DNA from 3 places in the Janthinobacterium sp. JF4 genome. Region 1 is predicted to be linked to each of the others. Evidence: predicted binding sites of a transcription regulator. Region 1 holds the regulator's gene; each other region holds the start of a gene.
What was found. Region 1 encodes sigma-54, which starts transcription at its own class of promoters, with help from an activator protein. Its sites were predicted from a motif close to TGGCANGNAANCTGCTTT; they were not measured.

Region 2: AC54AF_RS01330 (circularly permuted type 2 ATP-grasp protein) is a predicted target of sigma-54. The motif match lies at 4,251-4,268, and genes of this name have one in related genera.
Region 3: glnA (type I glutamate--ammonia ligase) is a predicted target of sigma-54. The motif match lies at 884-901, and genes of this name have one in related genera.

Annotation. Positions count from the first base shown of each region.
Region 1 is NZ_JCAQAV010000002.1:96,309-102,917, forward strand. It holds gene hprK (HPr(Ser) kinase/phosphatase) at 1-146, shown strand, start outside; gene rapZ (RNase adapter RapZ) at 398-1,261, shown strand; gene AC54AF_RS02245 (enoyl-CoA hydratase/isomerase family protein) at 1,262-2,347, opposite strand; gene hpf (ribosome hibernation-promoting factor, HPF/YfiA family) at 2,482-2,844, opposite strand; gene AC54AF_RS02255 (RNA polymerase factor sigma-54) at 2,914-4,392, opposite strand; gene lptB (LPS export ABC transporter ATP-binding protein) at 4,397-5,152, opposite strand; gene lptA (lipopolysaccharide transport periplasmic protein LptA) at 5,152-5,745, opposite strand; gene lptC (LPS export ABC transporter periplasmic protein LptC) at 5,771-6,382, opposite strand; gene AC54AF_RS02275 (KdsC family phosphatase) at 6,425-6,609, opposite strand, start outside.
Region 2 is NZ_JCAQAV010000001.1:325,159-331,767, reverse strand. It holds gene AC54AF_RS01345 (TonB-dependent receptor) at 1-1,978, shown strand, start outside; gene AC54AF_RS01340 (hypothetical protein) at 2,074-2,949, shown strand; gene AC54AF_RS01335 (sensor histidine kinase) at 3,018-4,175, shown strand; gene AC54AF_RS01330 (circularly permuted type 2 ATP-grasp protein) at 4,304-5,758, shown strand; gene AC54AF_RS01325 (alpha-E domain-containing protein) at 5,752-6,609, shown strand, end outside.
Region 3 is NZ_JCAQAV010000008.1:29,266-35,874, reverse strand. It holds gene AC54AF_RS09710 (rhodanese-like domain-containing protein) at 153-614, opposite strand; gene glnA (type I glutamate--ammonia ligase) at 999-2,414, shown strand; gene AC54AF_RS09700 (DUF4124 domain-containing protein) at 2,570-3,073, shown strand; gene glnL (nitrogen regulation protein NR(II)) at 3,079-4,167, shown strand; gene ntrC (nitrogen regulation protein NR(I)) at 4,216-5,706, shown strand; gene corA (magnesium/cobalt transporter CorA) at 5,847-6,609, shown strand, end outside.

The sequences.
Region 1 (6,609 bases):
GCAAGGTCGTCATCCCCGTCGCCGCCGGCCGCAACATCGCCGTGCTGCTGGAAGCGGCCGTGCGCAACACCATTTTGCAGCTGCGCGGCATCGACACCTTGCAGGAGTTCATGGAGCGGCAAAGGTTGGCAATGAGCGGCGATTAACAAGGTCGTTAGCGGGGCCGCCGAGGCGGGGCAAGGCTCCGCGTAATCCGACGGCATTGTTAGCGGGTGTCGGCAGGAGCCCTCGCTTGCAAGCGAGGACCGTTACGCAGGCACGCAGCCATGCTGCGTGAATTCCCTGCTGCACCGCTTTGCGTTAAACCGACCTACGAAATACACATACGAAATTGCAATCATTTGTAAAGATCATTGCCTTGGGAGCACAGTGCCGATCTTTATTGTATGATCGCCGTATGCATATCGTCCTTATCACCGGAATATCCGGCTCCGGTAAATCCGTCGCGCTCAATGTGCTGGAAGATACCGGCTACTATTGTGTCGACAACCTGCCACCGGCCTTGCTGCCCAGTCTGGTGCAAACGCTGCTCGACGAAGGTACGCCGCAACTGGCCGTCGCCGTCGATGCGCGTAGCGCCGAGTCGCTGACCAGCCTGCCGCACAATGTGGCCCTGCTGCGCGACCAAGGGCACGACGTCAAGGTCATGTTTTTGACGGCCACCACGCATTCGCTGGTGGCGCGCTTCTCGGAAACGCGGCGCAGCCATCCGCTGTCGCACGAATTGCGTCCGAACCAGAATCCGGCCAGCCGCCGCACCCTGATCGAGTGTATCTCGGAAGAGCGCGAACGCCTGTCGGCCATCGAGCAGCTGGGCCATGTGATCGACACGTCGGAACTGAGCGCCAACAAATTGCGCGCCTGGATCAAGGATATCGTCGCCTCCGAACGCGCGCCGCTGACCCTGTTCTTCGAATCGTTCGCCTTCAAGCTGGGCGTACCGCTCGACGCCGATTTCGTTTTCGACGTGCGGGCCTTGCCCAATCCCTATTATGACCTGGCGCTGCGCCCCCTCGACGGCCGCGACGCTCCCGTGATCGCCTTCCTCGACGCGCAGCCGAGCGCGCTGGAACTGCTGGCCGACATCCGCGCCTTCATCGAGAAATGGCTGCCGTCATTCAAGTCCGACAACCGCAGCTACCTGACGGTGGCCCTCGGCTGCACGGGCGGCCAGCACCGCTCCGTGTACATGGCGGAACGGCTGGCGCAATACTTCGGCCCCAATGAAAGAGTCGTGCTGCGCCACCGCGAGCGCAGCTAGTTAATCGAGGTGGCGCAGCGGATGCGCCGCGGCAGGCCAGACGGGCGCAAAGAAGCGCGCCACCATGGCCGCGTCGACCTCGTCCAGGCTGGCAGGGTTCCAGCGCGGCGCATTGTCCTTGTCCACCACCAGCGCGCGCACGCCTTCGAGCACTTCGCCATGCGCGAAATTGTGGCGCACCACCGTGCGCTCCATGCGCAGGCAATCGGCCACACCCAGGTGGGCGCCACGCTGCAGCAATTCCAGGGTCACCGACATCATCAGCGGCGAACGCAGGCGCATGGCCGCCAGGGCCCTGGCGGCGAACCCGCTGTCGTCCTGTGCCAGCGAAGCCATGATGGCGGCCACGGAAGGGGCGCCGAAATGGCGGTCCAGCGCCGCGCGCGCCGTGGCCAGGGCAGAAACGCCCGCCTCGGCCTGGAACGGCGCCGCCAGCGCCTTGATGGCCACCGGCAAGGCCTCGCCCGGCGTCGATTCGAACAGGGCCAGCAGCGCTCCCATCTGCGCCTCGGGCAGGTAGACATCGGCCAGGCCCGTGTACAGCGCATCGGCCGCGTTGATCGTCAAGCCCGTCAAGCCCAGGTACAGGCCCAGTTGACCGGCCAGGCGAGACAGGAAATAACTGCCGCCCACGTCGGGAAACAGGCCGATATTGACTTCCGGCATGGCCATGCGCGTGCGGCCCGTGACGATGCGCAGTCGGTTGCCAGGCCCGGCTTGCGCCACGCCCATGCCGCCGCCCATCACCACGCCATCCATCACGGCGATATACGGTTTCGGATAGAAATGAATGAGATGGTTGAGCGCATATTCTTCCGTAAAGAAATCTTCCAGCAAGGCGCTGCCGCCTTGCGGCGTGGCCAGGCCCGCATCGTAAAAGAAACGGATGTCGCCGCCGGCGCACAAAGCCTTGTCGCTGCTGGATCGGATGACGACGGCGTCCACCTGCGGATCGTCGCGCCAGGCCAGCAGGGCCGCGCTCAGGGCGCGCACCATCTCCAGCGACAGGGAATTGAAGGCTTTCGGACGGTCGAGCACGATATGCCCGGTACGGTGTCGGATGGAGGTCTGGACGAAGTCGCTCATGGCAAAATGAAAAGAAGTAAGAGTGGAGGACATTCTAGCGCCTGCGCGGGGAAGATTGCGTTCAACAGGTCCAGGCGCAAAAAAGGGCGCAATGTGCGCCCTTAGTTGATCACAACTGCTGGAAGCGGGTGGCCTTAGACGGCGACGACGGCGTCTTCCTCTGAGTTGTCTGGCAGATGCTTGATCGCCTCTTTACCGTGCCCTTGCACTTTGGTTTTGTACTTCATCACTTGCCTATCGAGCTTGTCGATCAGGGTATCGATGGCGGCATACAGGTCGTGCGCCAAGCTTTCCACATAGACAGTTTTGCCACTCAGGCGCAGGTTGACTTCGGCCTTTTGACGTTTTTCTTTCTCTTTGAGGTTATCCACGGTCAGAATCACGGCAATATCGATGACTTGATCGAAATGACGTTTCACGCGCTCCAGCTTCGTTTGTACGTATTCACGGATGGCTGGTGTCACTTCGAGATGATGTCCGCTGATGGTGAGATTCATACACACTCCTAAAGATGATCGGGTTCGTGCGGTCCATCCTATCCGGCCCGCAGAGGAACCGAAAAAAACTTACAAACACTTACGCAGGCTCACTGGCGGAATTTTCAATGCTTCCCGGTATTTGGCAACAGTACGTCGCGCAATCACCATGCCTTGTTCCCCCAGCATGTCCGCAATCTTACTGTCGGATAAAGGATTTTTAGGGTCTTCTGCTCCTGTCAGTTGCACGATCAATGCCCGTATCGCCGTCGATGACGCTTCGCCCCCCGCTTCGGTGGCGACGTGGCTACCAAAGAAATATTTCAACTCGAACATGCCGTGCGGGGTCAGCATGTACTTTTGAGTTGTTACCCGCGAGATAGTACTCTCGTGTAAACCCAGTGTATCAGCTATTTCACGGAGCACAAGGGGGCGCATGGCAACGGCCCCATGCGAGAAAAAGTTCTTTTGTCTTTCTACTATCGCCTGCGCCACGCGCAGGATCGTGTCGAAGCGCTGGCGCATATTCTTGATCAGCCACTTGGCTTCCTGCAACTGTGCGCCCATCGCGCCCTCGCCCTTGCCCTGCTTGAGCAAGTTGGCGTACATGGCGTTGACGCGCAGGCGCGGCATGACGTCGTTGTTCAGGGTGACTTGCCAGCCGTTGCGCGCGCGCTTGACGACGACGTCGGGCACCACGTAATCGGACACGTCCGAGGCGAACACGGCGCCCGGATGCGGGTTGCATTGGCGAATCACCGTCTGCGCTTCGCGCAAGTCTTCATCGTCGCAGTCGAGGGCTTTTTTCAGCTTGTTGAAGTCGCGCTGGGCAAACCAGGCCAGGTGCTTTTCCACGATGACGAGGGCCATGCGGCGCGTCACCATGGCGATGTGCGGCAAGCGCTTGATTTGCAGCGCCAGACATTCGGACGCATTGCGCGCGCCCACGCCCGGGGGATCGAAACTTTGCAAGAGAGACAAAGCCGTGCGCATCTCGTCGGCGTCGATTTCCAGCTCTTCCGGCAGGCGCGCCAGGATGTCGTCGAGCGACTCTTCCAGGTAGCCATTGTCGTCGAGCGCGTCGATGATCAGCTCGACCAGCGCGCGGTCGCGCAATTCGAGCACCGTCACGCGCATCTGCTCCATCAGGTGTTCGCGCAGGGTGCAGTGATGGGCCTCCAATTGCGGGCGCGAATCTTCGTCGTCGGGCGCCTTGCCCCGGCTCGCCTCGCTCCAGTCGCTGTCGCCGCCGTCCGCGGCGGCCGGGCCCTCGCCCGCCTCGCCGTCAAAGGTTTCCGCTTCGGCCGGCGCCGCAGGCGCCTCCTGGCTTGGCGGCTGGGGCGGCGCTTCGGCCGGCGCGGCCGTGGAACTCAAGGCGCCGTCGGACAGCAGGCGCAGCGAACGGTCGAGCGGATCGTCCAGGCGTTCGAGCAAGGGATTGTCCGTCAGCAATTGCTCTAGTTCCTGGTGCAATTCCAGGGTAGACAATTGCAACAGGCGTATCGATTGCTGCAACTGCGGCGTCAGTGCCAGGTGCTGCGAAGTGCGCAGCTGCAATGATTGTTTCATTGGCTTACATACGGAAGTGTTCGCCCAGATAGACCCGGCGTACCGACTCGTTCGCGATGATGTCGTCGGGGCGTCCCGACGCCAGCACCGAGCCCTGGTTGATGATGTAGGCACGGTCGCAAATACCCAGCGTCTCGCGCACATTATGATCGGTGATCAGCACGCCGATATTGCGCTCCTTCAAGAAGCGCACGATGCGCTGGATTTCGATCACGGCGATCGGGTCGACACCGGCGAACGGTTCGTCGAGCAGCACGAAACGGGGATCGGTGGCCAGCGCGCGGGCGATCTCCACGCGGCGGCGCTCGCCGCCGGACAGCGACAGCGCCTGGTTCTCACGCAGCTTTTCAATCTGCAAGTCGGCCAGCAATTTATCCAGCCGCTCCTCGATCTCGGCCTTCGTCAAAGGACGGCCTTCGACGGTCTGGATCTCCAGCACGGCGCGGATATTGTCTTCCACCGTCAGCTTGCGGAAGACGGATGCTTCCTGCGGCAGGTAGGACAGGCCCATCTGCGCGCGGCGGTGGATCGGCAGGCTGGAGATGTCCACGCCGCTGATATCGATGCTGCCGCCGTCGGACGGCACCAGGCCGACGATCATGTAGAACGAGGTGGTCTTGCCGGCGCCGTTCGGGCCCAGCAGCCCCACCACTTCGCCGCATTCGACTTGCAGCGAGACATCATGCACGACTTGCCGCTTGCCATAGGTTTTTTGCAGCCCGCGAACGATCAGGGTGCTGCCGCAACGTGTATTGTCCATTATTTCTTTCCTGGCGCAGGCGTGGCCGGCGCTTTCTCCGCCGCCGGCGCCTTGGTCTTCGGCTGGATCACCATGCGCACGCTGCCGCCATCGGCGGTGCTGGTGCCGCTATCGGAATTTTCCATCGCAAACACTTCCTTGCGGCTGTCATACGAGATGAAGGCGCCATTGGCCACGTCGGTCACTTTCGTGCCTTCCAGGCGCGTCAGCTTGGCTTTGGAAAACAGTTTCACCACTTCCGTCTTGTTGTCGTATTCCACGCGCTCCGCTTCGCCTTCGACCCACAGGTCGCCCGCGCCATCGCGCTTCTGGCGGAAGGTGGCCAGCTTGCCGGGATCGGCCCAGAAGGTAATGAACTGGTAGCCTTGCGGGTCTTCCGTGATCAGGGCCCGGCCCGCCTTCATGGTCAGCGTCCCCTTGACCAGCACGACGTCGCCCGTCAGGGTACGCACCTGCTTGACGTCATCGACGTGGCCACTGCGTGCCGTGATGACGGCTTCCTTCTCGGAATCGGCCTTCTCGGCATGCGCCACGCCCATCACGCCCAACGAGCAAACGGTCGAGAATAGAGTCAACAGCAAGATATTCTTCATAGTATGGTTTCCTTGTTTCGTTCTGTCATTTTGCCGCCGCGGCCGGGCGCGGTTTCGGCGGGAGGACCATGCGCAGCGCATTCTGCACTTCCACCACGCCGGTGGCGTTATTGGCCTTCATGCCGATGCCATTGATGCGCGAGGCGCCCGTCAGGATATCGACAGGCACGTCCGTTTCCATTCTTTCCTCGTCCGGAAACACCGTCAGCGCTTCCGTCCTGACCGTCAGGTTCTGCGCCTTCGGACTGGCCACGCGGTCGATCACGACCTTGCGGTGCAGTTGCAGCCGGGTATTGTCCTGGTCGATATGCGCCAGTTCCGCATTCATGTTCAACGGCGGCATGCCGGGCGTGAGCTTGCGCACGAAGGGCTGGTCGATATCGGACGAATCGTCCAGCGGATAATGCGTGAGCTTGGTGCCCGACACAATATAGCTGGGCTTGCCTGTCAAATCCATGCGCACCATGCTGAAATTGGTGATGAAATAGTCGGGCTCATCCAGATGCTTGCTGGCCGTGATGTCCTGGCTATTCTTGTTCATCACTTCGAGCAGCCAAAAGCTGGCCAACGCGACGACGACCGCGCCCAGCACGGTAAAAATCATGCGCCAGCGATGGGCGCCTCCTGGCTTACGCATAGGGCTTCACTCTTTCAAAGGTCACTGGCGAGGCGGCGCGCCTCACTCCAGGAACGGCGCCATGACGCGCGCATAGTTGTCCTGGGCGCGCAGCAGGAATTCGCAGATCTCGCGCACCGCGCCGCGGCCGCCGCCGGCCTGCGTCACATGGTGGGCCAGGCCCTGCGCTTCCGGACGCCCGCCCGGCACGCTGACGGCAAAGCCCACGCGTTTCAGGATGGGCGCAT
Region 2 (6,609 bases), on a different contig from region 1:
CATGATGGACGCGCCATTCGGCAGCACCAGTTACACGCAGCAATTCATTGCCGACCAACAAGCGCGCAGCGTGGGCGACTTGCTGCAGAGCGACCCGGCCGTGCGCATGTCGCGCGGCTATGGCAATTTCCAGGAAGTGTATGTGATCCGCGGCTTCGCCCTCGATTCGGACGACGTGGCGTATAACGGCCTGTACGGCGTGTTGCCCCGCCAATATGTATCGCCGGAACTGCTCGAGCGCGTGGAAGTGTTCCGTGGCGCCAGCGCCTTCCTCAACGGCGCCGCGCCGGGCGGCAGCGGCATCGGCGGCGCCATCAACCTGATGCCCAAGCGCGCCGGCAATGCGCCGTTGACGGAATTGACCGTGGGCGTGGAATCGGGCGGCCACGCCTATGCGGCCATCGACGTGGCGCGCCGCTTTGGCGAACAGCAGGAATTCGGCGTGCGCGTGAACGCCGCCAAGCGCCAGGGCGTGACCAGTATCCAGCGCGAAGACCACGACGTGGGCATGTTCTCGGTGGGCCTCGACTACCGCGGCCGCAGCTATCGCCTGTCGGCCGATGCCGGCTACCAGAATTTCAACCTGACATCGCCGCGTCCATCGGTCGGCATTGGCAGCGTGGCCGTGCTGCCATCCGCGCCCGATGCCTCGAAGAACTTTGCCCAGCCATGGAGCTATTCGAAGGAACACGATGTGTTCGGCACGGCGCGCGCCGAAGTGGACCTGGCCAAGGATGTCGTGGCCTGGGCCGCATTCGGCTCCCGTTCGACCAAGGAAGCCAACAGCCTGGCCGAGCCATCCTTGACCTCAAGCAATGGCGACGCCACGGTGTCGCGCTTCGACAATGCCCGCAAGCAGGAAATCCGCACGGGCGAGCTGGGCATTCGCGGCAAGGTCAAGACAGGCGCCGTCGAGCACACCCTGGTGGCCAGCTGGTCGGGGCACTGGAATGAAGCGAAGAATGCGTACGCCATCGGCGACAAGTTCGCCACCAATATAGACGCGCCGGTCAGTGTGCCCCCGCCGACAACGCCGTACACGGGCGGCATCATGAGCGACCCGCGCATCACCCAGAAAACCATCCTCAGCAGCTATGCCCTGGCCGACACCATGGCCTTCCTGGACGACAAGCTGCTGCTGACCGTCGGCTTGCGCCGCCAGCAGATCAAGGATGCCGGCTACGACTACAACACGTCGGCGCCGCAAGGCAAGGCCTATGACGAGAGCGCCACGACACCCGTGGCTGGCATCGTCTTCAAGGCGAACCGGAACGTGTCGCTGTACGCCAACTACATCGAGGCGCTGGTCAAGGGCCCGGCGGCCACGGGAACGTACGTGGAAGACGGCCAGCAGCGCAATGTCGACAACATGGGCGACGTGTTTGCGCCGTACAAATCCAAGCAAAAGGAAATCGGCGTCAAGTATGACGGTGGCAAGCTGGGCATGAGCGCCGCCCTGTTCAGCACCGCCAAGCCCCTGCTGGCCGTGGTCGGCAAGCGGGCCGAACTCGATGGCGAGCAGCGCAACCGTGGCCTGGAATTGTCGATCTTCGGCACGCCGATGCAGGGCGTGCGCCTGCTGGGTGGCTTGAGCTGGCTCGATGCAAAGCTCAGCAATACCGACGTGGCCACGAATAATGGCAAGAAACCCATCGGCGCACCGCAAACGCAGATGAGCGTGGGCGGCGAATGGGATCTGCCCGGCGCGCCAGGCTTGAGCCTGAACGCCCGCACCATCTACACCTCGACGCAGTATGCGGACCAGGCCAACACCAAGCGCCTGCCATCGTGGACCCGTCTCGACATCGGCGCGCGTTACCTGACGCAGGTGGCAGGCCATGACGTGACCTTGCGCGCCCGCGTGGACAACGTGACGGACCGCAATTACTGGTCGTCGGCCGTGTCGTCCTTCAATATTGGTTCGCTGGTGCTGGCCGCGCCGCGCACCGTGGTCGTGTCGGCCAGCGTGGCGTTTTAACGCAGCCTCTGCCCGCCTGCGCGAAACGGCCCCTTCCTTGGGCGGTTTCGCGTGCGCGCCTGTGCCGCAAGCGGCGCTTCGGCGACAATACCCGCATGAAACGTCTCCCTGCCCTGCTGTTCTTGCTGTGCCTGTCCCTGCCCGCCGCTGCCCAGAAGCAAGCCGCCTGCCCGTATGCCGCCTGGAAAAGCGGTTTCAAGGGTGATGCGCGGGCGCAAGCCACGTGTTTGTTGCGCCCCGTCAAGTTATATGCGCGGCTGGGCGCCAGCGCGCCGCTGCCGGAGTTTCTCGATAGCCATGTCGGCAAGAAAACCACGCTGAAAGCGGCCCAGTTGCGCACATACCTTGCCGCGCACGGTATCGCTGAAAAGGACGTGGGCGGCGCCGTCGACGCCCCCCTGTCGCGCGCCGTGGGCCGGCTGGCCGCACCGATGGCGCGCTACTTCGTCATCCACGACACCAGCTACCCGAATTTCCTTGCCGCCCCCATTCCCGTCCACATCAACGACGCCGGCTGGGATTTCAACGATTTCAATCTACGCAATCCCGCCCATGGCGGCGGTCCGAAAGGCCACGTCTACGTGAATCGCCTGGGCGGCTCCTTGCAAGTGCGCGACTTTGGCACGGCCAGCTATGCCAGCAAGCTGGAAAAGGACAAGCCGTCGCTGACGGGCCTGTTCCTGCACGTGGAACTGGTGCAGCCGCGCAACTCCGTGCCCGGCGGCGGCAAGGGCAACGATGGCCTGGCGCCCGATCCCGGCTTTACGCCCGCGCAATACGAGCGGCTGGCCCTGCTGTATATGGCTGCCAGCGTGCGCAAGGGCAGGTGGCTGATCCCCGCTTTCCACGCCGTGCTCGATACGGGCTTTGCGAACGGTCATGACGATCCGCAAAACTTTTCCCTGGACGAGTGGTCAGCCTCGCTTTCCCGCCTGCATGCGGCCCTGCGGCAGGCAGATACTGGACAATAAGGCGTTTCCCTGGCGGTGGATTAGGCGCATACTATTATGAGCATAGCCATTCCTGTGAGGGAGCTCAGGTGAATATTGCCACGGATCATCAGGCGGATCGCCAGGCCAGCGCGCGGGCGCCACTGCAACGCGCGCAGCGCATCTTTGCCATGCGCGACGCCGTCCTCAGCGCCTGGGAACAGCGCGTGCGCGCCAGTGTGCGCGGCGCGGATCAGTTGCTCACGCCCATCCTCACCAATACCTTGCCCGCCTTTTTCGACAACCTGGCCGAGGCGCTGACTCCGGGCCACCCGCGCGACAATGCCACCAGCAACAGCAACGTTCCTGCCGTGCATGGCAACGAACGGGCGCGCATGACCAATTACGGCCCGGAACAAGTGATCCAGGAATACCAGATTTTCCGCGACTGCTTCGCCGCCGTCGCGCATGACAGCGGCATTACCTTGCGGGGCAAGGAATGGCAAGTGATCAACGCCTCGATCGACGTGGGCATCCGCGAATCGATACGCGAATTTACCAGCATGCACGAAGGCTTCCAGCGCCGCATCGCGGCCGGTCTGTCGCACGACATGCGCAACCCCCTGGCCGTGATCAGCACCAGCGCCCAGTTGCTGCTCAGGCAAACCGACCCGGAACGGGTGGTATTGCTGGCGCACAAGATTGCCGAGCACAGCAAACGGCTCGACAGCATGATCGAGGAATTGCTCGATGGCCTCAGCTACCACCAGGGCCAGCAGTTGCCACTGGTGCTGAGCCAGTTCGACGTGCTGCCGCTGGTGCGCGCCGTGGCTGGCCAGGTCAACTTGCAGCGGCCGGACAAATGCCAGGTCAGCGGGCAATCCGTCATTGGCTGGTGGTGCGAGAACTCGCTGCGGCGCGCGCTGGAAAATCTGCTCGGCAATGCCCTCAAGTATGGCGACGACGCGCCCATCAAGGTGCATGTGGAAGCGGTCCACGAACGCCTGATCGTCACCGTCCACAATGGCGGCCCCGCCATCGCGCCGGAACAGGCAAAACGCATCTTCGACTACCTGCGCCGCGAGAACGACAGCCCCGCGCCAGGCTGGGGCATCGGCCTGCCCTTCGTGCAGAATGTGGCCGAAAGCCACGGCGGCAGCATCGCCGTGGACAGCGCACCTGAAACGGGCACCAGCTTCATCTTCGACGTGCCAGTCGATTGCCGCCCCTTCGTCCAGCCCGCCGACGTCCCCAAGAGTGACAACTAGCGCACCGAATTGGTGCGAGTGGCGGCGCGACGCCACAAAAATGGTCATATTTGCACCGGTTCACGCCCACCCTGTTGGCACGCTTCCTGCTGAGCTATGCATAGACACGGCTCAAGGGAAATCACAACATGGCAAATTTTTTCAATGAAATGACTGCAGATGACGTGGGGACGGACAGCAAGGTACGTGAACACTATCGTGAATTCAGCAGCTGGCTGGAGCAGCAATCGCCCGAGACCATCGCCCGCAAGCGGGCCGAAGCCGACCTGACGTTCCGCCGGGTCGGCATCACATTCGCCGTCTACGGCGACGATGCCGGCACGGAACGCCTGATTCCGTTCGACACCATCCCGCGCATCATCCCCGCCGCCGAATGGGCGCAGATGCAGACGGGCCTGGTGCAGCGCGTGCAAGCCTTGAACATGTTCATCCATGATATTTATCATGAGCAAAACATCATCAAGGCGGGCATCATTCCTGCCGAGCAAATCTACAAGAATGCCCAGTACCGCCCGGAAATGCAGGGCATTGCCGTTGCCTCCGACATTTACGCCCACATTGCCGGCGTCGACATCGTGCGCGCGGGCCAGGGCGAGTTCTATGTGCTGGAAGACAACCTGCGGGTGCCGTCCGGCGTATCCTACATGCTGGAAGACCGCAAGATGATGATGCGGCTGTTCCCGGAACTGTTCGCCCGCAACCGCATCGCCCCCGTCGACCATTACCCGGACATGCTGCTCGACAACCTGCGCTCCGTCGCCCCGATGGGCGTCGATGACCCGACGGTCGTCGTCATGACGCCGGGCATGTACAACTCCGCCTACTTCGAGCACGCCTTCCTGGCCCAGCAAATGGGCGTGGAACTGGTCGAAGGCAAGGATCTGTTTGTCAACGACAATTCCGTGTACATGCGCACCACGCGCGGCCCCAGGCGCGTCGACGTGATCTACCGCCGCGTGGACGACGATTTCCTCGATCCGCTGGCCTTCCGCTCCGATTCTTCGCTGGGCGTGCCGGGTCTGCTGTCCGTGTACCGCGCCGGCCGGGTGACCCTGGCGAACGCCATCGGCACGGGCGTGGCCGACGACAAGTCGATCTACCCGTTCGTGCCCGACATGATCAAATTCTACCTGTCGCAAGAGCCGATCCTCAACAACGTACCCACCTACCAGTGCCGCAAGAGCGCCGATTTGTCCTACGTGCTGGCGAACCTGGCAAAACTCGTCGTCAAGGAGGTGCATGGCGCGGGCGGCTACGGCATGCTGGTGGGACCAGCGTCGAGCACCGCGCAGATCGAGGATTTCCGCCAGCGCCTGCTGGCCAATCCGGGCGGCTACATCGCCCAGCCCACGCTCGCCCTGTCCGCCTGCCCCACGTACGTGGACGCCGGCATCGCGCCGCGCCACATCGATTTGCGTCCGTTCGTGCTGTCCGGCAAGACGATCTCCATGGTGCCCGGCGGCCTGACCCGCGTGGCGCTCGGCGAAGGCTCGCTGGTGGTCAACTCCTCGCAAGGGGGCGGCACCAAGGATACCTGGGTACTCGAAGCCACATCCGCTTTTGCAGGAGAGAAAACATGCTGAGCCGCACCGCCGATCATTTGTTCTGGATGGCCCGCTACACGGAGCGGGCGGAAAACACGGCGCGCATGCTCGACGTCAACATGCAGACGTCGATGCTGCCCCAGTCCGAGCAGGACGCGGAGCAAGGCTGGCGCGCCACCCTGGGCATTTCCGAGCTGCAAAGCGCCTACGACCACAAATATGGCCGCTTCCACACGCGCGACGTGCTCGACTTCATGGTGCGCGACCCGAACAACCCGTCGTCCATCCTCGCCTGCCTGACGGGCGCGCGCGAAAACGCCCGCGCCGTGCGCGGCACCCTGACGACGGAAGTGTGGGAAATCCAGAACGCCACCTGGCTCGACATGCAGAAGCGCCTGAAAAGCAATCTGCTGGAAACGGACCCCAGCGCCTTCTTCGAATGGGTCAAATACCGCTCGCACCTGTCGCGCGGCGTGACTTTAGGCACCATGCTCAAGGACGAGGCGATCCACTTCATCCGCCTGGGCACCTTCCTGGAGCGGGCCGACAACACGGCGCGCATCCTCGACGTGAAGTTCCACGGCGCGCGCGACACCTCGAAAGACATCGCCCAGCGCGACTTCTATTACTGGGCAGCCCTGTTGCGTTCCGTTTCCGGCTTCGAGATCTACCGCAAGGTCTACCGCGACGTGATCACCCCGGAACGGGTGGCGGAACTGCTGATGCTGCGCGGCGACATGCCGCGCTCCCTGCTTGCCTGCATGGATGATGTGGTGGAAAATCTCAAGCATATCCGCAACGACGTGTCCGCCGATACGGAACGGTTTGCGGGCAAGCTGCACGCGGAGCTGAAATTCGGCCACATCGACGACATCATGAAGGCTGGCTTG
Region 3 (6,609 bases), on a different contig from region 1:
ACCTCTACGTTGTACTATATAAGGTACATACTTACAAGGAGAGTCGGCGCCGCTCTTGAGAAAGTCGGGCGCGCATGGATGGTTGTAGCCGATGGCGGGCCGCAGCATGGCCCGCCAGATCAAACACGGTTCAGATAGTCAGGCACCCAGCGTCAGGCGCCCAGCCACGGCAGGCCCGCCTTGCACCAGCCGCTGATCTGCTTGCGGTGGCCGTCCGCGTCCTTGTCGCCCTCAAACCCTTCGAGGATGTCGAAGCAGTTCATGTAGCCGTGCTCGGTCGCCAGCTTGGCGGCATGGCGTGAACGCACGCCGGAGCGGCACAGGAACAGCAGCACTTCATCCTTGCCGGCCTGGGCCGCCAGTTGCGCAAGGAAATCGGGATTCGGCACGCCACCCGGATAGGTGGCCCACTGCACCGCGCCATGCTGGGTATCGGCGATGTCGACCCGGCCGACCCAGTCGCGCTCGGCATTCGTGCGCACGTCGATGAGCTTGGCGGCAGCATCGAGTTGCAGCAAGGCATATGCTTCCTGCGGCGTGACGGCGCCGGCATATGGCGTACCTTCATTGGCCCGGCTGCGGGCGGTGGTCAGGATGTCGGCGGCGGTGGTCATGGCGTCCTCGATGAAAGTGAAAAGGTGTGGTCGATTATAGTGCGCCGTCCGCGCCCCGCAAACGGGAATACTTGGTGCACGGTCGATGCACCACAACGAGGCATTTTTCAGAAATTCACACGGAATGCACGATAATGGTGCGTTATTCGTTTTTTGCACTTGCATAGTGCATTCCTGATGTGACGCAAACGCGCGTAAAAATCGTGGGCAGGAAAACTTTCACAGGGATGGCCGGGTTTTGACCTTGGCGGCCACGTCCGTTCAGAAGCTGGCATGGAATCTGCTATGATCCTTATGAGTTTTGGTGGCACGCAATGTTTGCTTCGCTTCATCAGCCCAGACGCATTAAGGTCGGCTCACCCCACATTCATTTAGGAGATACGCATGGCAATGACAGCCGCAGAAGTCTTGAAGATGGTAGAAGAAAACGAAGTCAAATTCGTTGATTTCCGCTTTGCTGATACCCGTGGTAAAGAGCAGCACGTGACGGTTCCCGTGTCGCACTTCGACATGGACAAATTTGAGTCGGGCCACGCCTTTGACGGTTCTTCGATCGCTGGCTGGAAAGGCATCGAAGCGTCCGACATGATCTTGCTGCCGGATCCAAACACGGCCAATATCGACCCGTTCATGGAAGAAACGACCCTGTTCATGCAGTGCGACGTGATCGAACCGTCGGACGGCAAGGGCTACGACCGCGACCCGCGCTCGATCGCGAAACGCGCCGAAGCCTACCTGAAATCGTCGGGCATGGGCGACACCGCCTACTTCGGCCCTGAGCCAGAATTCTTCATCTTCGACAGCGTGCGCTGGAAGATCGACATGTCGGGCTGCTTCGTCAAGATCGGTTCGGACGAAGGTTCGTGGTCGACCGGCAAGGACATCGAAGGCGGCAACAGCGGCCACCGTCCTACCGTCAAGGGCGGCTACTTCCCGGTGCCACCAGTGGACAGCTTCCAGGACATGCGTTCGGAAATGTGCCTGATCCTGGAATCGCTGGGCATCCCGGTTGAGGTACATCATCACGAAGTGGCCGGCGCCGGTCAGAATGAAATCGGCACCAAGTTCTCGACCCTGGTCGAGCGCGCCGACTGGACGCAAAACCTGAAATACGTGGTGTGGAACGTGGCGCACAGCTATGGCAAGACCGCCACCTTCATGCCGAAACCTATCGTTGGCGACAACGGTTCGGGCATGCACGTGCATCAATCCGTATGGAAAGATGGCAAAAACCTGTTCGCCGGCGACGGCTATGCCGGCCTGTCCGATTTCGCCCTGTACTACATCGGCGGCATCATCAAGCACGCCAAGGCACTGAACGCGATCACCAACCCTGGCACCAACTCGTACAAGCGTCTGGTACCAGGCTACGAAGCTCCAGTGAAACTGGCGTACTCGGCGAAAAACCGTTCCGCCTCGATCCGCATCCCGCACGTGGCCAATCCAAAAGGCCGCCGCGTCGAAGCGCGCTTCCCGGATCCACTGGCGAACCCGTACCTGTGCTTCGCCGCACTGCTGATGGCTGGCCTGGACGGCGTTGCCAACAAGATCCATCCGGGCGAAGCCGCCTCGAAAGATCTGTACCATCTGCCGCCAGAAGAAGACGCACTGATCCCGACCGTGTGCGCTTCGCTGGAAGAAGCACTGGAAGCCCTGGACAAGGACCGCGAGTTCCTGACCCGTGGCGGCGTGTTCAGCGATTCGATGATCGACGCTTACCTGGAACTGAAAATGCAGGACGTACAGCGCATGCGCATGACCACGCATCCTGCTGAGTTCGACATGTACTACTCGCTGTAATGGCGCCACGCCGGCAACGTGCCGGTAGTGAATAAGAACGCGGGTGAGGCGATGGTCTTGCCCGCGTTTTTTTATGCAGTACGCCAAGGTGGTGATCGTGCGGTGTTGTATAGTCGGCCCAGGAACGATGCGGCATGTGCCGACAGGAGTGAAGATTGACCAAGCATTACAGAATGGCGCTGATGGCAGGATTGCTGGGCGCGGCGGCCCAGGCGCACGGGCAGCTGTATGTCTGCGCCGATGCACAGGGACACAAGACGTACACGGACAGGAGTGCTGGCAAGCATTGCCAGTTGCTCGATCTGCCGGGCGCCATGACGGAGCCGCCGCGCAAGACGGCGCCGCTGGCTGGCGCGCGGCCCACCGTGCAGGCGGCGGCCACGGCGGCGCCTGCCGCCGGCGCGTTTCCCAGGGTCGATGGCGCCGAGCAGCGCGCGCGCGACCTGGACCGGCGCCAGATCCTGCAGGACGAATTGCGCAGCGAAGAGCAGAAGCTGGCGGCGCAGCGCCTGGAATTGAACGGCGGCCAGCCCGAGCGCCAGGGCAATGAGCGCAACTATGCGAAATACCAGGAACGGGTGGCGCAGTTGAAGGACAACATTGGCCGGACACAGCAGAACGTCGAGGCCCTGAAACGCGAGATCGCGAATATTCGGTAAAGCACATGACACTAGACAACCACTCCAGCCGTCCGGCCCACCTGGCCGGCCTTGATCTGCTGGCCTCGGCCGTGATCCTGCTCGACGGCGACGGGCGCATCGGCTATGCCAACGCGGCGGCGGAAAACCTGCTGGAAAGCTCATTGAAAGCCCTGTCGCGGCAAAAGCTGACGGCCCTGTTCCTCAATCCCGAGGAGCTGGCCGGCATTTGCGCGCAGGCGCTCGAACACAAGTTTTCCGACTTGCGCCAGGACCTGAGCCTGGAGCGCCTGGGGCGCGAGCCGCTGCGCGTGCACAGCATCGTCAGCGCGCTCGACGCGCCGCGCGACGGCGTGCTGATCGAGCTGCGCGAAAACGTGCAGCAGTTAAAGCTCGACCGCGAGGAGCGCATCCTCGACCAGAGCCAGGTCAACAAGGAGCTGATCCGTAACCTGGCGCATGAAATCAAGAACCCGCTGGGCGGCATCCGCGGCGCGGCCCAGTTGCTGGAGCTGGAATTGCCGGCCCTGCACCTGAGCGAGCTGCGCGAATACACGCAAGTCATCATCAAGGAGGCGGACCGGCTGCAGACCCTGGTCGACCGCCTGCTGGCGCCGCACCGCCGCCCGCATATCGTGGGCGACGTGAATATCCACGAGGTGTGCGAGCGGGTGCGCAGCCTGATCCTGGCCGAGTTTCCCAGTGGTCTGACCATTTCGCGCGATTATGACGCGTCGATCCCCGAATTTCGCGGCGACAAGGAACAATTGATACAGACCGTGCTCAACATCGCGCACAACGCGGCGCAGGCGCTGGCCGAGCGCATCGAGGCGGGCGATGCGGAGCTGATTTTCAAGACCCGCGTGGCGCGCCAGGTGACCCTGGCCAAGGTCCGTTACGGCCTGGCATTAGACTTGCATATCATTGACAATGGACCGGGCATCGCACCCCAGATCCGCGACCGGATTTTCTACCCGCTGGTGTCGGGCAGGGAAGGCGGCAGCGGGCTGGGACTGACCTTGGCGCAAACCTTCGTGCAACAGCACCTGGGCGTGATCGAGTGCGAAAGCCGGCCTGGATACACCGATTTCAGGATCGTTCTCCCCTTGCCATAAGCGAGGCAGTATCCCACCCATGAAATCCATTGCGGGACGCACACACTAATGAAGCCAATCTGGATAGTTGACGACGACGAATCAATCCGCTGGGTGCTGGAAAAAGCCCTGGCGCGGGAAAATCTCGCCACCAAGAGTTTTGCCAATGCGCGCGACGCCATCGCCGCACTGGAATTTGACACGCCGCAAGTGCTCGTGTCCGATATCCGCATGCCGGGCGCCTCCGGCCTGGAATTGCTGCAGACGGTCAAGTCGCGTTTTCCTGGCCTGCCGGTCATCATTATTACCGCCTTTTCCGACCTCGATTCGGCCGTCGCGGCTTTCCAGGGCGGCGCCTTTGAATACCTGGCCAAGCCGTTTGACATCGACAAGGCTGTCGAGTTGATCCGCCGCGCGCTGGAAGAAAGCCTGCGCGAGACGAGCGTCGAGTCGGGACCGTCGGAAACGCCGGAAATCCTCGGCCAGGCGCCTGCCATGCAGGAAGTCTTCCGCGCCATCGGCCGCCTGTCGCAATCGAACGTGACGGTGCTCATCACGGGCGAATCCGGTTCCGGCAAGGAACTCGTGGCGCGCGCGCTGCACAAGCACAGCCCGCGCGCGGCGCAGCCGTTCATCGCCCTGAACACGGCGGCGATCCCGAAGGATTTGCTGGAGTCGGAACTGTTCGGCCATGAACGGGGGGCGTTTACGGGCGCGCAGACGACGCGCCGGGGCCGCTTCGAGCAGGCCGAGAACGGCACTTTGTTCCTTGATGAAATCGGCGACATGCCGTTCGACCTGCAGACGCGCTTGCTGCGCGTGCTGTCCGACGGCCATTTCTATCGCGTCGGCGGGCATCAGCCGATGAAGGCGAACGTGCGCGTGATTACGGCCACGCACCAGAACCTCGAGCAGCGCGTGCGCGACGGCCTGTTCCGCGAAGACTTGTATCACCGCCTGAACGTGATCCGCCTGCGCCTGCCCAGTTTGCGGGAGCGGCGCGAGGATATCCCCATCCTGGTGCGCCACTTTCTGGTGCAAAGCGCGCGCCAGTTGGGCGTGGAAGCCAAGCGCATGAGCGAACCGACGATGCAGTTTCTCAGCAGCCTCGATTTGCCCGGCAATGTGCGCCAGCTGGAAAACCTGTGCAACTGGATCACTGTCATGGCGCCGGGCCAGACGGTGGAAATCAAGGACTTGCCGCTGGAATTGACGCAGGGGCAGGGCGATGGCGGGGCCACTGCGGCGGCGGGCGAGGCGGCGCCGGCGGCCGTTGCCCAGCCGCACGGCGGGCAGGTGTTCGAGGCCGCCACGCCCGCCAGCGGCGCGCCGCCGGGCTGGATTGGCTTACTGGAATTGCAGGCGGCCGGCATGCTGGGCGCGGGGCAGCAGGAAGTCATGGCCGTGCTGGGGCGGCAATTCGAGTCGGCCCTGATCAAGACGGCGCTCAAGCATACGCACGGGCGCAAGAATGACGCCGCCGTGCGCCTGGGCATTGGCCGCAACACCATCACCCGCAAGATCTCCGAACTGGGCATCGACGGCGCCAAGGACGACTGATTGCCGTCCGGACGGGGCCGTGCCCCGTCCGCTCCCCCTCCCGGTGTCCCATGCACGCCACAACACACACAGCAGGCGATAAGGTAAGCTGGCGCCTGCCGGACTGTTTCGTCCGGTGTTAACTTGAACTGTGGAATAGCATGCTCATAAACTGCGTGGCCTACCAGGATGGCAAAAAACTGGCCGACTTGCCGATTGACGACATCAGCGATTACGTCGAGCGGCCCGATTGCTTCGTCTGGGTCGCCCTGCTCGACGCCACGCCGGCTGAGCTGAAACAGATGCAGCACGAGTTTTGTCTGCATGAATTGGCCGTCGAGGATGCGCAGCGGGGCCACCAGCGTCCGAAGATCGAGGAATATGGCGACTCCCTGTTTGCCGTCGTGAAAACCGTGGAAATGGTTGAAAATGAGCTGGTGCTGGGCGAAGTCGACATTTTTGTTGGCGCCAATTACGTGCTTTCGTCGCGCAGCAACAGTTCGCAAGGTTTCCTCGGCGTGCGCGCGCGCGCCGAGCGCGAACCGCACTTGCTGCGCCAGGGCTCGGCCTTCGTGCTGTACGCGTTGATGGACGCCGTCGTCGACCGCTACTTTCCCGTGCTCGACGCCCTCGAATCGGAGCTGGAACTGATCGAGGACCGCATCTTCGACCGGGGTACCGAGCGCGACAATATCGAACGGCTGTACCAGTTGAAACGCAAGGTCATGGTTTTGCGCCACGTGGTGGCGCCCCTGATGGAAGCGGTGGGCAAGCTGCACGGCGGGCGCGTGCCACCGCTATGCCACGATACCCAGGAGTATTTCCGCGACGTGCACGACCACCTGGCACGCATCAATGGCACGCTCGACACCATCCGCGACACCATCAGCACGGCGATCCAGGTGAATCTGTCGATGGTGGCCA